DNA from 3 places in the Streptomyces sp. NPDC002490 genome. Region 2 is predicted to be linked to each of the others. Evidence: riboswitches for the same ligand, from Rfam matches in the RefSeq annotation. Region 2 holds a riboswitch; each other region holds the start of a gene.

Region 1 (3,267 bases), on a different contig from region 2:
GCATGGACATCTGTTGCGGAGAGTCCACCTCGACCGGCGCGAGCCCGGCCGGGTCGAGGGCCTCGGCGTGTCGGGCGTGGACCCGGCTGACGTACCGGTGCCCGGTGTCGGCGCCGACCACCAGGTGGACCCGGTCGGGATGGCGGCGGGCCTCGTGGGTGGCGGTGAGGTAGGCCGCGCCGGTGGACAGCCCGGCGAACACCGCGTGTTCGCGCAGGAGGGCGACCGTGCCGGCCATGGCGTGGGTGAAGTCCATCCAGTGGACGGCGTCGTAGAGGTGGTGGCGAACGTTGTCGAAGGGGATGGAGGAACCGATCCCGGCGATGATGGCCTCGGGGTCGTGGTGGTCCTGACTGCCGAAGGTGACGCTGCCGAAGGGCTGGACGCCCACGAGCCGCACGGACGGGTCGCGCTGCCGCAGCCGCTCCACCAGCCCGCCGGTGGACGCCCCGGAACCCACCCCGCCGACGACGGTCAGTGCCGCCTCGGGCAGCGCTTTGACCAGCTGGTCGGCAACCTCCTGGTAGCCCAGGTAGTGGATGTCGTCGTGGTACTGGCGCATCCAGTGGACGTCCGGTCGTTCGGCGAGGATCTCCCGCACCCGGCGGACCCGTAACTCCTGGTCCAGCTTGAGGCTCGTCGAGGGGGCGACCTGTTCGACGCTCGCCCCGAGGACCTCCAGTTGGGCCCGGGTGGTCTCGTCGACGGTGGTGGAGGCCACGATGTGGCAGCGCAGGCCGTGGCGGTGGCAGGCGAGGGCGAGTGCGTAGGCGTAGATGCCGCTGGAACTGTCGATCAGGGTCTGCCCGGGCCGTACGGCGCCCCGGTCGAGCAGGTGCCGTACGGCGGCCAGCGCCGAGTAGACCTTCATCGACTCGAAGCGGATCAGGACCGTGTCCGGGGACAGCCGGACGAGGTCGGGGGTCTTGAGGGCGTCCGCGATATGGGGGTGGATCACCCGTATCCTCCTTGGGCGAAGGCGCATTGGTGGCCGTGCGAGTGGAAGAAGGCGGAGAGTTCGTCCCGGGCCGAGAAGCCGATCGGGCGGGTGAACAGGAATCCGACCAGGGACCCGGTGTGGGCGACGAAGACTCCGTCGGCCCCGAACTCCTCGCGGTGGGCCAGGGCGGCTTCGAAGGTCCGTTTCGGTAGGACCTCCTGGGAGAGCACGGCGCTGGTGGTCGCGGCGCGGGCCACGGCCGCCGGGTCGCCGGCGGCGAATCCCTTGAGCAGGTCGGTCAGGCAGCGCTCGTACTCCCGTGCCCGCCGCCGGTACTGGTCCAACAGCGCAGGGGTGACGGCCGCGGTGTCCACCCCGCCGGGCTCCACCGCGTAGGCGGTGTGGAAGCCGATGTCGGTGCCGAGTTGTCGGACCACCCGGTGCCGGGCGCTGAGGTACAGCGCGAACTCGTCGAGGAAGACGCTGTCGGCCCGCTCGATCCGGGACAGCACCCGGGTGACGAGGGCGGGGTCGTAGGGCAGGGAGAAGATCCGGAACAGACAGCGCAGGGTGGCGACGACGTCCGCCGTGGAACTCGCCATGCCGACGCCCACGGGCAGTTCGGAGTGCGTGGTCCAGCGACCCGGCGGCAGGGTCAGGCCGTGGTGGTCGAGGAAGAGGTCGACGGCGGCCGTCGCCTTGGCGCCCAGCGGAGACGGCCCCGGGGGCGTGCGCCCCGGGGAGAAGTACACCCAGGAGTGGCGGCCCACCGGGAACGAGACGAGGGCGATGTCCGGCTGGGCGGCCGGACGCAAGGGGCCCTGGTACAACTCGCCGAGTGTGCCGTGGCAGACGCCCGCGAAGGTCCGGGCGGCCCGCTCGTCGCCGGAGGGCATCAGCGGTGTGCCTCCCGGGGCCGGGCCGTCCGGACGGCGTCCCGGGCGGACGGATCGCTCTGACCACTCGTCACGGACCGTTCCTCCTTGGTCATGCAGGGGCCATCGGGTCGTACGGTCGTGCGGACGGGGGTGGGGGAGGGCGCGTGCCGTCGATGAGCGACGGACGCCCGCACCGCGGGCCCAGTCCCCGGAGCCGCCGTGAACAGCGCGCACCGTTCCGCACGCGCGCAGCGGCAGGTCTTCGGACTCGTGGGCACGAGCCCGGGGGCTCACCTACCGGCCGTCGCTTCCCGGCGCTGGTGGCGCCAGTGCCGATGACGGCCTTCGTTCCCACTCACCGCTGCGGGACAGTCCCGGACTCGCACCGGGTTCCCTCTTGCGACGTGACGCCTGAGGCGGCACGAACCGACTGCGGTGGCAGCGTAGGACGCGCACTCCGAACGACGACAGGGGGCGGTGGTGCGGGTTGGCCTGTTGTGATCGTCGAGGAGGGGTTTCGAACGCCGCGCGTCCGCAGGCAGGCCCCCGTGGGCGATCTTCGAACGGGCCCCTCACTGCCGGCGGCGAAGGAAGTTGTCGTGAAACGTTCCCCCGCCACCCACCTGCCGCCGATGCCAAGGGGAAGGCGGGACGGTCCCGGCGCGCGGCGCGCGGAGAACGGCCGTGACGTTCGTGAATGAACCTCAGTCGACGGGGCCTGCGCCCGTGCTGACGTGCGCGCCGGCCCCGTCGACCGGCCGTCTGCCGGGCCCCTCGGGGGCGGCACCACCGCCCCCGGACGCGTAGACTTCCTGGAATGAGTCAGCGCCGATCAGCACCGGGCCGCCCGCGTACCAAACCCGCTGAGGAGCGGCGTGCCGACCTCCTCGACGCCGCCGAGCGGGTCTTCGCCGAACGCGGCATCGACGCCGCGCGGATCGACGAGATCACGGACCGCGCGGGCGTCGCGATCGGCACCTTCTACCTGCACTTCGGCTCGAAGCGCGATCTCATGCTCGCCCTCCAGGCCCGCTTCATCGACCGGCTGGTCGAGCGGCAGGACGCCGTGGTGCGGCAGCTGCCCGCCGACGACTGGGTCGGACGCGTGGACGCCTGGCTCAGCGACGCGGTCCACGCCTATCTGGAGCACGCCGAACTGCACGACGTGCTCTACGGCCACACCCCCATCAACGCCAAGGCGACGGTCCAGGCCAGCCCCGAGAACGCGCACGTCGAAGCCTTCCGGCGGCTCATCACCGAGCGCCCGGACCCGCCCGCGGACGCCCCGGACCCCGCCATGGCCGCGATCCTGATCTACGGCGCCTGGTACGGGGCCACCCACGCACTGCTGCACCACGAGGCCGAGGAGATCGACCGGCTCGCCGCAGAACTCATCGCCGCCATCACCGACCTCACCCATCGCTACCTGCGCATCGAACCCTGACGGGG
Region 2 (3,267 bases):
CCGGATGGGTACGTCCGCGGCGACGGAAACGGCAACCACGGGCCGCACCGCACGCGTGCCGAAGTACTACCGGCTGAAGAAACACCTGCTCGACATGACCGACACGCTGGCACCGGGTAGCCCGGTCCCACCGGAGCGGACACTCGCCGCAGAGTTCGACACCTCGCGCACCACGGTACGCCAGGCGCTCCAGGAACTGGTGGTCGAGGGTCGACTGGAGCGCATCCAGGGCAAGGGGACCTTCGTCGCCAAGCCCAAGGTGGCGCAGGCGCTCCAGCTCACCTCCTACACCGAGGACATGCGGGCCCAGGGGCTGGAGCCCACCTCCCAGCTGCTCGACGTCGGGTACGTCACCGCCGACGACCGGCTCGCGGAGCTGCTCGACATCACGGCCGGCGGACGGGTGCTGAGGATCGAGCGGCTCCGGCTGGCCAGCGGCGAGCCGATGGCCATCGAGACCACGCACCTGTCCGCCAAGCGCTTCCCCGCGCTGCGCCGGTCCCTGGTCAAGTACACCTCCCTGTACACGGCGTTGGCCGAGGTCTACGGCATCCACCTGGCCGAGGCCGAGGAGACCATCGAGACCTCGCTCGCCACCCCGCGCGAAGCCGGCCTGCTCAGCACGGACGTGGGCCTGCCGATGCTGATGCTCTCCCGCCACTCCGTGGACGGCGAGGGACGCCCCGTGGAGTGGGTGCGCTCGGTCTACCGCGGCGACCGCTACAAGTTCGTGGCCCGCCTCAAGCGCCCCCAGGACTGACCCCGCGCACCCCGGTGCCCCGGCGGGCCGTTTCCGGCCCCGCCGGGGCACCGGCGCGTCCGCTCCGGAGCACCGGAGGAACGGGACGGACGGGCCTCTTCGGGCACCCGACACCCCTCCCCCTCCTGTCCCAGGAACCTCGCACCACAGGCTGGACGACGGCCCGTCGAATGGCGTAGGGCCGACCACGAACCCCGGTTGCGGGGATGTTGTCTGGACCTCTGTCGCCACTTTCAGACCGCCCCCGACCACTCACCCAGCGTGACCACCACGGGAATCCGACCGGCAGACGGGCGGACCCGCGAGGCGGCGCCACGGCGCACCGCGGCGCACCCGCCACCGCCGGACACCGCGCACCCGGCGAGCGCCCCTCCCCGCCCCCGCCACGCCCCGCGAGCGGCCCCGACGGCCGCGCCCCGGGGCCGTGTTCGAGCCGTGCCGCACCGCCCCGAGGGCCCTCGCCACCTACGTGCCGTGCGCCACACAGACACAAGATGTGGGCTCAGCATCGGGACCCGACACAAGATGTATGCTCGTGCTCGCCGCCACCCCAGGGGAATCCGGTGCGAATCCGGAACTGTCCCGCAACGGTGTATTCGGTGTGCTTTCGCACACCCAGCAGTCCGATGACCTGCTGGTGGCGCACCCGTTCCGACCGGTCCGGGTGGAGATGAGACGTCCGGGCCTCGTGGACTGGGCCGGTGGACGCGGCGGACCGCCTTCGGCGGGCACGTCCGCGTGCCCGCGCCCGCTTCCCCGTCAGGCCCGTGCCGAGCGAGGGAGAGCTTCACGTGACGATCGCGCCAGCCGATCCGGCGTCAACCGTCGATCGGGCTCCTGCGAACGAGCGGTCCGCAGACCAAGGCGCCCCGGGGAACCGGGCCGAGCAGACCGACGGCCCCGGGACCGCGCTGCTGCGGACCCTGACCGACCTCACCGCCGACCTCACCGACGCCGACCCCGGCCGGGTCGCCGCCGCCGCGCTGCGCGGCCGGTCCGCCCGCGCCGACGAGGCCGAACTGCGCGAACTCGCCACCGAGGCCGCCGCCGGACTCATCTCCGAGGACCCCGCCTACTCCCGGCTCGCCGCCCGGCTGCTCACCCTCTCCATCGCCGCCGAAGCCGCCTCGCAGGGGGTGCGCACCTTCACCGAGTCGGTCGCCACCGGCCACCGCGAGGGGCTCATCGCCGACCGGACCGCGGACTTCGTCGCCCGGCACGCCGAGCGCCTGGACGCCCTGGTCGACCCGGACGCCGACGACCGCTTCGGCTACTTCGGACTGCGCACCCTGCACAGCCGCTACCTGCTGCGCCACCCGCACACCCGCAAGGTGGTCGAGACCCCCCAGCACTTCCTGCTGCGCGTGGGCTGCGGGCTCGCCGAGGACGACAGCAGCCGCGCGGTGGACGAGGTCGCGGCGCTCTACGGCCTGATGAGCCGCCTCGACTACCTGCCCTCCTCGCCGACGCTGTTCAACTCCGGCACCCGGCACCCGCAGATGTCCTCCTGCTACCTGCTGGACTCCCCCAAGGACGAGCTGGACTCCCTCTACGACCGCTACCACCAGGTGGCCCGGCTGTCGAAGCACGCCGGCGGCATCGGCCTGTCGTACTCCCGCGTCCGTTCGCGCGGTTCGCTGATCCGCGGCACCAACGGCCACTCCAACGGCATCGTGCCCTTCCTCAAGACCCTGGACGCCTCGGTGGCCGCGGTCAACCAGGGCGGACGGCGCAAGGGCGCGGCGGCGGTCTACCTGGAGACCTGGCACTCCGACATCGAGGAGTTCCTGGAGCTGCGGGACAACACCGGCGAGGACGCCCGGCGCACCCACAACCTCAACCTGGCGCACTGGGTGCCCGACGAGTTCATGCGGCGGGTCGCCGAGGACGGCCAGTGGTCGTTGTTCTCCCCCTCCGACGTGCCCGAGCTGGTCGACCTGTGGGGTGACGCGTTCGACACCGCCTACCGCGCGGCGGAGGCCGCGGGGCTGGCCCGCAAGACCATGCCGGCGCGGGACCTGTACGGCCGCATGATGCGCACCCTCGCCCAGACCGGCAACGGCTGGATGACGTTCAAGGACGCCTCCAACCGCACCGCCAACCAGACCGCGGAGCCCGGCCACACCGTCCACTCCTCCAACCTCTGCACGGAGATCCTGGAGGTCACGGACGACGGCGAGACCGCGGTGTGCAACCTCGGCTCGGTCAACCTGGGCGCGTTCGTCGTGGGCGCCCCGGGCACCCCGGCCGACCAGGCCATCGACTGGGAGCGGCTGGACGCCACCGTGCGCACCGCGGTGACCTTCCTCGACCGGGTCGTGGACATCAACTTCTACCCGACCGAGCAGGCCGGCCGCTCCAACTCCCGCTGGCGGCCGGTGGGTCTGGGGGCCATGGGCCTCCAGGACGTGTTCTTCCGGCTGCGGCTGCCCTTCGACTCCGCCGAGGCCCACGCCCTGTCGACCCGGCTCGCCGAGCGGATCATGCTGACCGCCTACGAGGCGTCC
Region 3 (3,267 bases), on a different contig from region 2:
AAGACGATCTCTGGCGGCATGATCGACGAAGGCGGCATCCAACCCGAAGTCATCTTCGCGGCGCTCGTCGGCGCCATCCTCTGGAACCTGCTGACCTGGCTCGTAGGTCTGCCCTCCAGCTCCTCCCACGCCCTGTTCGGCGGTCTGATCGGCGCCGCCGTGATGTCGGCCGGCTGGGACTCGGTGAACGGCTCCACCGTCGTCACCAAGGTCCTCATCCCCGCAGTCGCCGCCCCCGTGGTGGCCGGCATCGCAGCGATGATCGCCACCCGCCTGACGTACAAGCTCGGCAACAACGTCAGCGACAAGGCCAGCTCCAAGGGCTACCGCGCCGGCCAGATCTCCTCGGCCGCCCTGGTCTCCCTGGCGCACGGCACCAACGACGCCCAGAAGACGATGGGCATCATCACCCTCGCCCTGGTCACCGGTGGCGCACTGGCCCCCGGCTCCAACCCGCCCATGTGGGTCATCGTCTCCGCCGGTGTCGCCATCGCGCTCGGCACCTACCTCGGCGGCTGGCGCATCATCCGCACCATGGGCAAGGGCCTGACCGACCTGCAGCCGCAGCAGGGCTTCGCCGCCCAGTCCAGCGCCGCCACGGTCATCCTCGCCTCCTCGCACCTGGGCTTCTCCCTCTCCACCACGCAGTCCTGCTCCGGCGCCGTGATGGGTGCGGGCCTGGGCCGCAAGGGCGGAGTGGTCCGCTGGTCGACCGCCACCCGGATGTTCGTCGCCTGGGGTCTGACGCTGCCGGCCGCCGGTGTCGTCGGCGCCCTCGCCGAACTCCTCACCAAGCAGGGCCCCTGGGGCGTCGCCGCGACCGCGGCACTGCTGGTCGGCGGATCGGGTGCGATCTGGCTGCGCTCCCGCAAGGAGGTCGTCGACCACACCAACGTCAACGACGTGGACGACGAGCCCGCGGGCGTCGTCACCACCGCCATGGCCGCGGTCACCCCGCCGCCGGCCGGCGACACCACCGCCGCCACGGGTGACCTCTCGGTGACCCTCCCGGCGGACCCGAACAGCCCCTCGACGGAGTCCGCACCGCGGACCGCCAAGGTGTAAGGAACCCCCAATGAAAATCGACTGGGCAGCACTCGCCTCCGTCTTCGGAGTCAGCCTCGTGGTCACCGTGGTCCTGGTGGGCCTGTTCACCCTCGGCCTCGTCGGACTCTCCAAGCGGGAGGCCGCACTCGCCGGCAACGGACACGCCAAGGGCGGTTCGGCCGCCGTCGCCACCGCCAGCGCCGTCGCCTGCTTCGCCCTCTGCGTCGCGGCCGTCGCCTTCGGCATAAACCTGATCGTCGCCTAACCCCCCAGGTTGCGATCTCCGGTCCGGTCGGTCACCGCCCCCACAGTGGTGACCACCGGGCCTTCGTCGTGTGTGGGGCTTCACACACTGCCCCGCCGCAGGTCAGCGCGCGGTTGACGGGTGTTCTCGGGGCGTGGTGGACTGCCCGGGCCATTACGGCGGCAGCAGAGAGGAAGCCGGTGCGAATCCGGCGCGGTCCCGCCACTGTCACCGGGGAGCGCTCCCCCGCACCGCACGTCACGGCCGTCACGCGGCTGGAAGACCGGGGGCGGCGCCGATCCGGGAGCCAGGAGACTCTCGCCGTCGTCTCCGTCGACCCGGGGCGCGGACCCCGAGTGAGGACACAGCGATGCCGGGGCACCCGTCTGCCCGTCCCGCGCCCCACGGCACGGGACCCCACGACCGTACGCGGACCCGCCGACGCCCGGCGGGCTGAGCCGATGCGGGCCGGGCGCACCTTCGCCTACGGCGCCACCGCCGGACTGATCGGCGACCTCCTCCTCGGCGACCCCCGCCGCGGACATCCGGTCGCCGCCTTCGGTCGTGCCGCGGGCGCCGTCGAACACCTCCTCTGGCGCGACCACCGCGGCTGGGGCGCACTGCACACCGCGCTCTGCGCCGGGGGCGCCGCGGGCGCCGCCGCGCTGGTGGCGCGCGCCGCCGCCCCCTCGCGCACCGCCTCGGTCGCCCTGACCGCCGCCGCCACCTGGGCCGTGGTCGGCGGGACCAGCCTCGGCCACGAGGCCGCGGCCGTCGGCGCCGCCCTGGCCGCGGGCGACCTCGCCGCGGCCCGACGACGGCTGCCGCACCTGTGCGGACGGGACCCCGAGGCCCTGGACGCGGACGGCATCGCCCGGGCCGTGGTCGAATCCGTCGCCGAGAACACCTCCGACGCCGTGGTCGGCGCCCTGGTGTGGGGGGCGATCGGCGGGGTGCCCGGGCTCGTCGGCTTCCGGGCCGTCAACACCCTCGACGCGATGGTCGGCCACCGCTCGCCCCGCCACCGCCGCTTCGGTTGGGCCTCGGCGCGCCTGGACGACGTGGCGGGCTGGCCCGGCGCCCGGCTCACCGGGGCCCTGGCCGTGGTGGCCGGGGGTGCCCCGGCCGCCGCCGCACGGGCCTGGCGCGCGGACGCCCGACGCCACCCGAGCCCCAACGCGGGCGTGGCGGAGAGCGCGTTCGCGGGCGCGCTCGGCGTCCGCCTCGGCGGCACCCTCTCCTACGGCGGGCGGGTCGAGCACCGGCCGGTGCTGAACGGGGACGGGCGGGCCGTCACGGTGGCGGACATCGACCGGGCGGTGCGGCTGTCGCGCCGGGTGGGTTGGCTGACGCTCGCGGTGTGCGTCGCGGGACGCGGGGCGCTCGCGGCCCGGCGCACGGTCACGGGGAAGGGACGGTAGGGGTGCTGCAGGGCGGACTGCTGGTCGCGGGGACCACCTCCGACGCGGGCAAGAGCGTGGTGACCGCCGGGATCTGCCGGTGGCTGGCCCGCCGGGGCGTCAAGGTGGCCCCGTTCAAGGGGCAGAACATGTCCCTCAACTCGTTCGTCACCCGGGACGGCGCCGAGATCGGCCGGGCCCAGGCCATGCAGGCGCAGGCCGCCCGGGTGGAGCCGAGCGCCCTGATGAACCCGGTGCTCCTCAAGCCCGGCGGGGACCGCACCAGCCAGGTGGTGCTGATGGGGCGCCCGGTCGGGGAGATGAGCGCGCGCGGCTTCTTCGGCGCGCCGGGCGGCCCCGAGGAGGGGCAGCCGGTGCCCGGGGGCCGCGAGGCGCTGCTCGACACCGTCGTGGGGTGCCTGGAGGAGTTGCGGGCCACCCATGACGTGGTGGTGTGCGAGGGCGCGGGCAGCCCGGCCGAGATCAACCTGCGGCGCACCGACATCGTCAACATGGGCGTCGCCCGGGCCGGCCGGCTGCCGGTGCTGGTGGTCGGCGACATCGACCGGGGCGGGG

Evidence for each region. A riboswitch is a leader RNA that binds a small molecule or an ion and turns the genes downstream of it on or off. The one in region 2 is predicted to bind cobalamin.
Region 1: another riboswitch for cobalamin. It lies ahead of ABT092_RS20325 (GHMP family kinase ATP-binding protein); the one in region 2 lies ahead of ABT092_RS26300 (ribonucleoside-diphosphate reductase subunit alpha).
Region 3: another riboswitch for cobalamin. It lies ahead of ABT092_RS16345 (cobalamin biosynthesis protein); the one in region 2 lies ahead of ABT092_RS26300 (ribonucleoside-diphosphate reductase subunit alpha).

The regions. Positions count from the first base shown of each region.
Region 1 is NZ_JBEOWM010000031.1:45,301-48,567, forward strand. Features, by position in the region: gene ABT092_RS20320 (cysteine synthase family protein) at 1-958, opposite strand, end outside; gene ABT092_RS20325 (GHMP family kinase ATP-binding protein) at 955-1,836, opposite strand; cobalamin riboswitch at 2,055-2,264, opposite strand; gene ABT092_RS20330 (TetR/AcrR family transcriptional regulator) at 2,636-3,262, shown strand.
Region 2 is NZ_JBEOWM010000054.1:15,819-19,085, forward strand. Features, by position in the region: gene ABT092_RS26295 (GntR family transcriptional regulator) at 5-760, shown strand; cobalamin riboswitch at 1,290-1,413, shown strand; gene ABT092_RS26300 (ribonucleoside-diphosphate reductase subunit alpha) at 1,552-3,267, shown strand, end outside.
Region 3 is NZ_JBEOWM010000022.1:49,253-52,519, forward strand. Features, by position in the region: gene ABT092_RS16335 (inorganic phosphate transporter) at 1-1,065, shown strand, start outside; gene ABT092_RS16340 (hypothetical protein) at 1,076-1,312, shown strand; cobalamin riboswitch at 1,483-1,608, shown strand; gene ABT092_RS16345 (cobalamin biosynthesis protein) at 1,753-2,712, shown strand; gene ABT092_RS16350 (cobyric acid synthase) at 2,718-3,267, shown strand, end outside.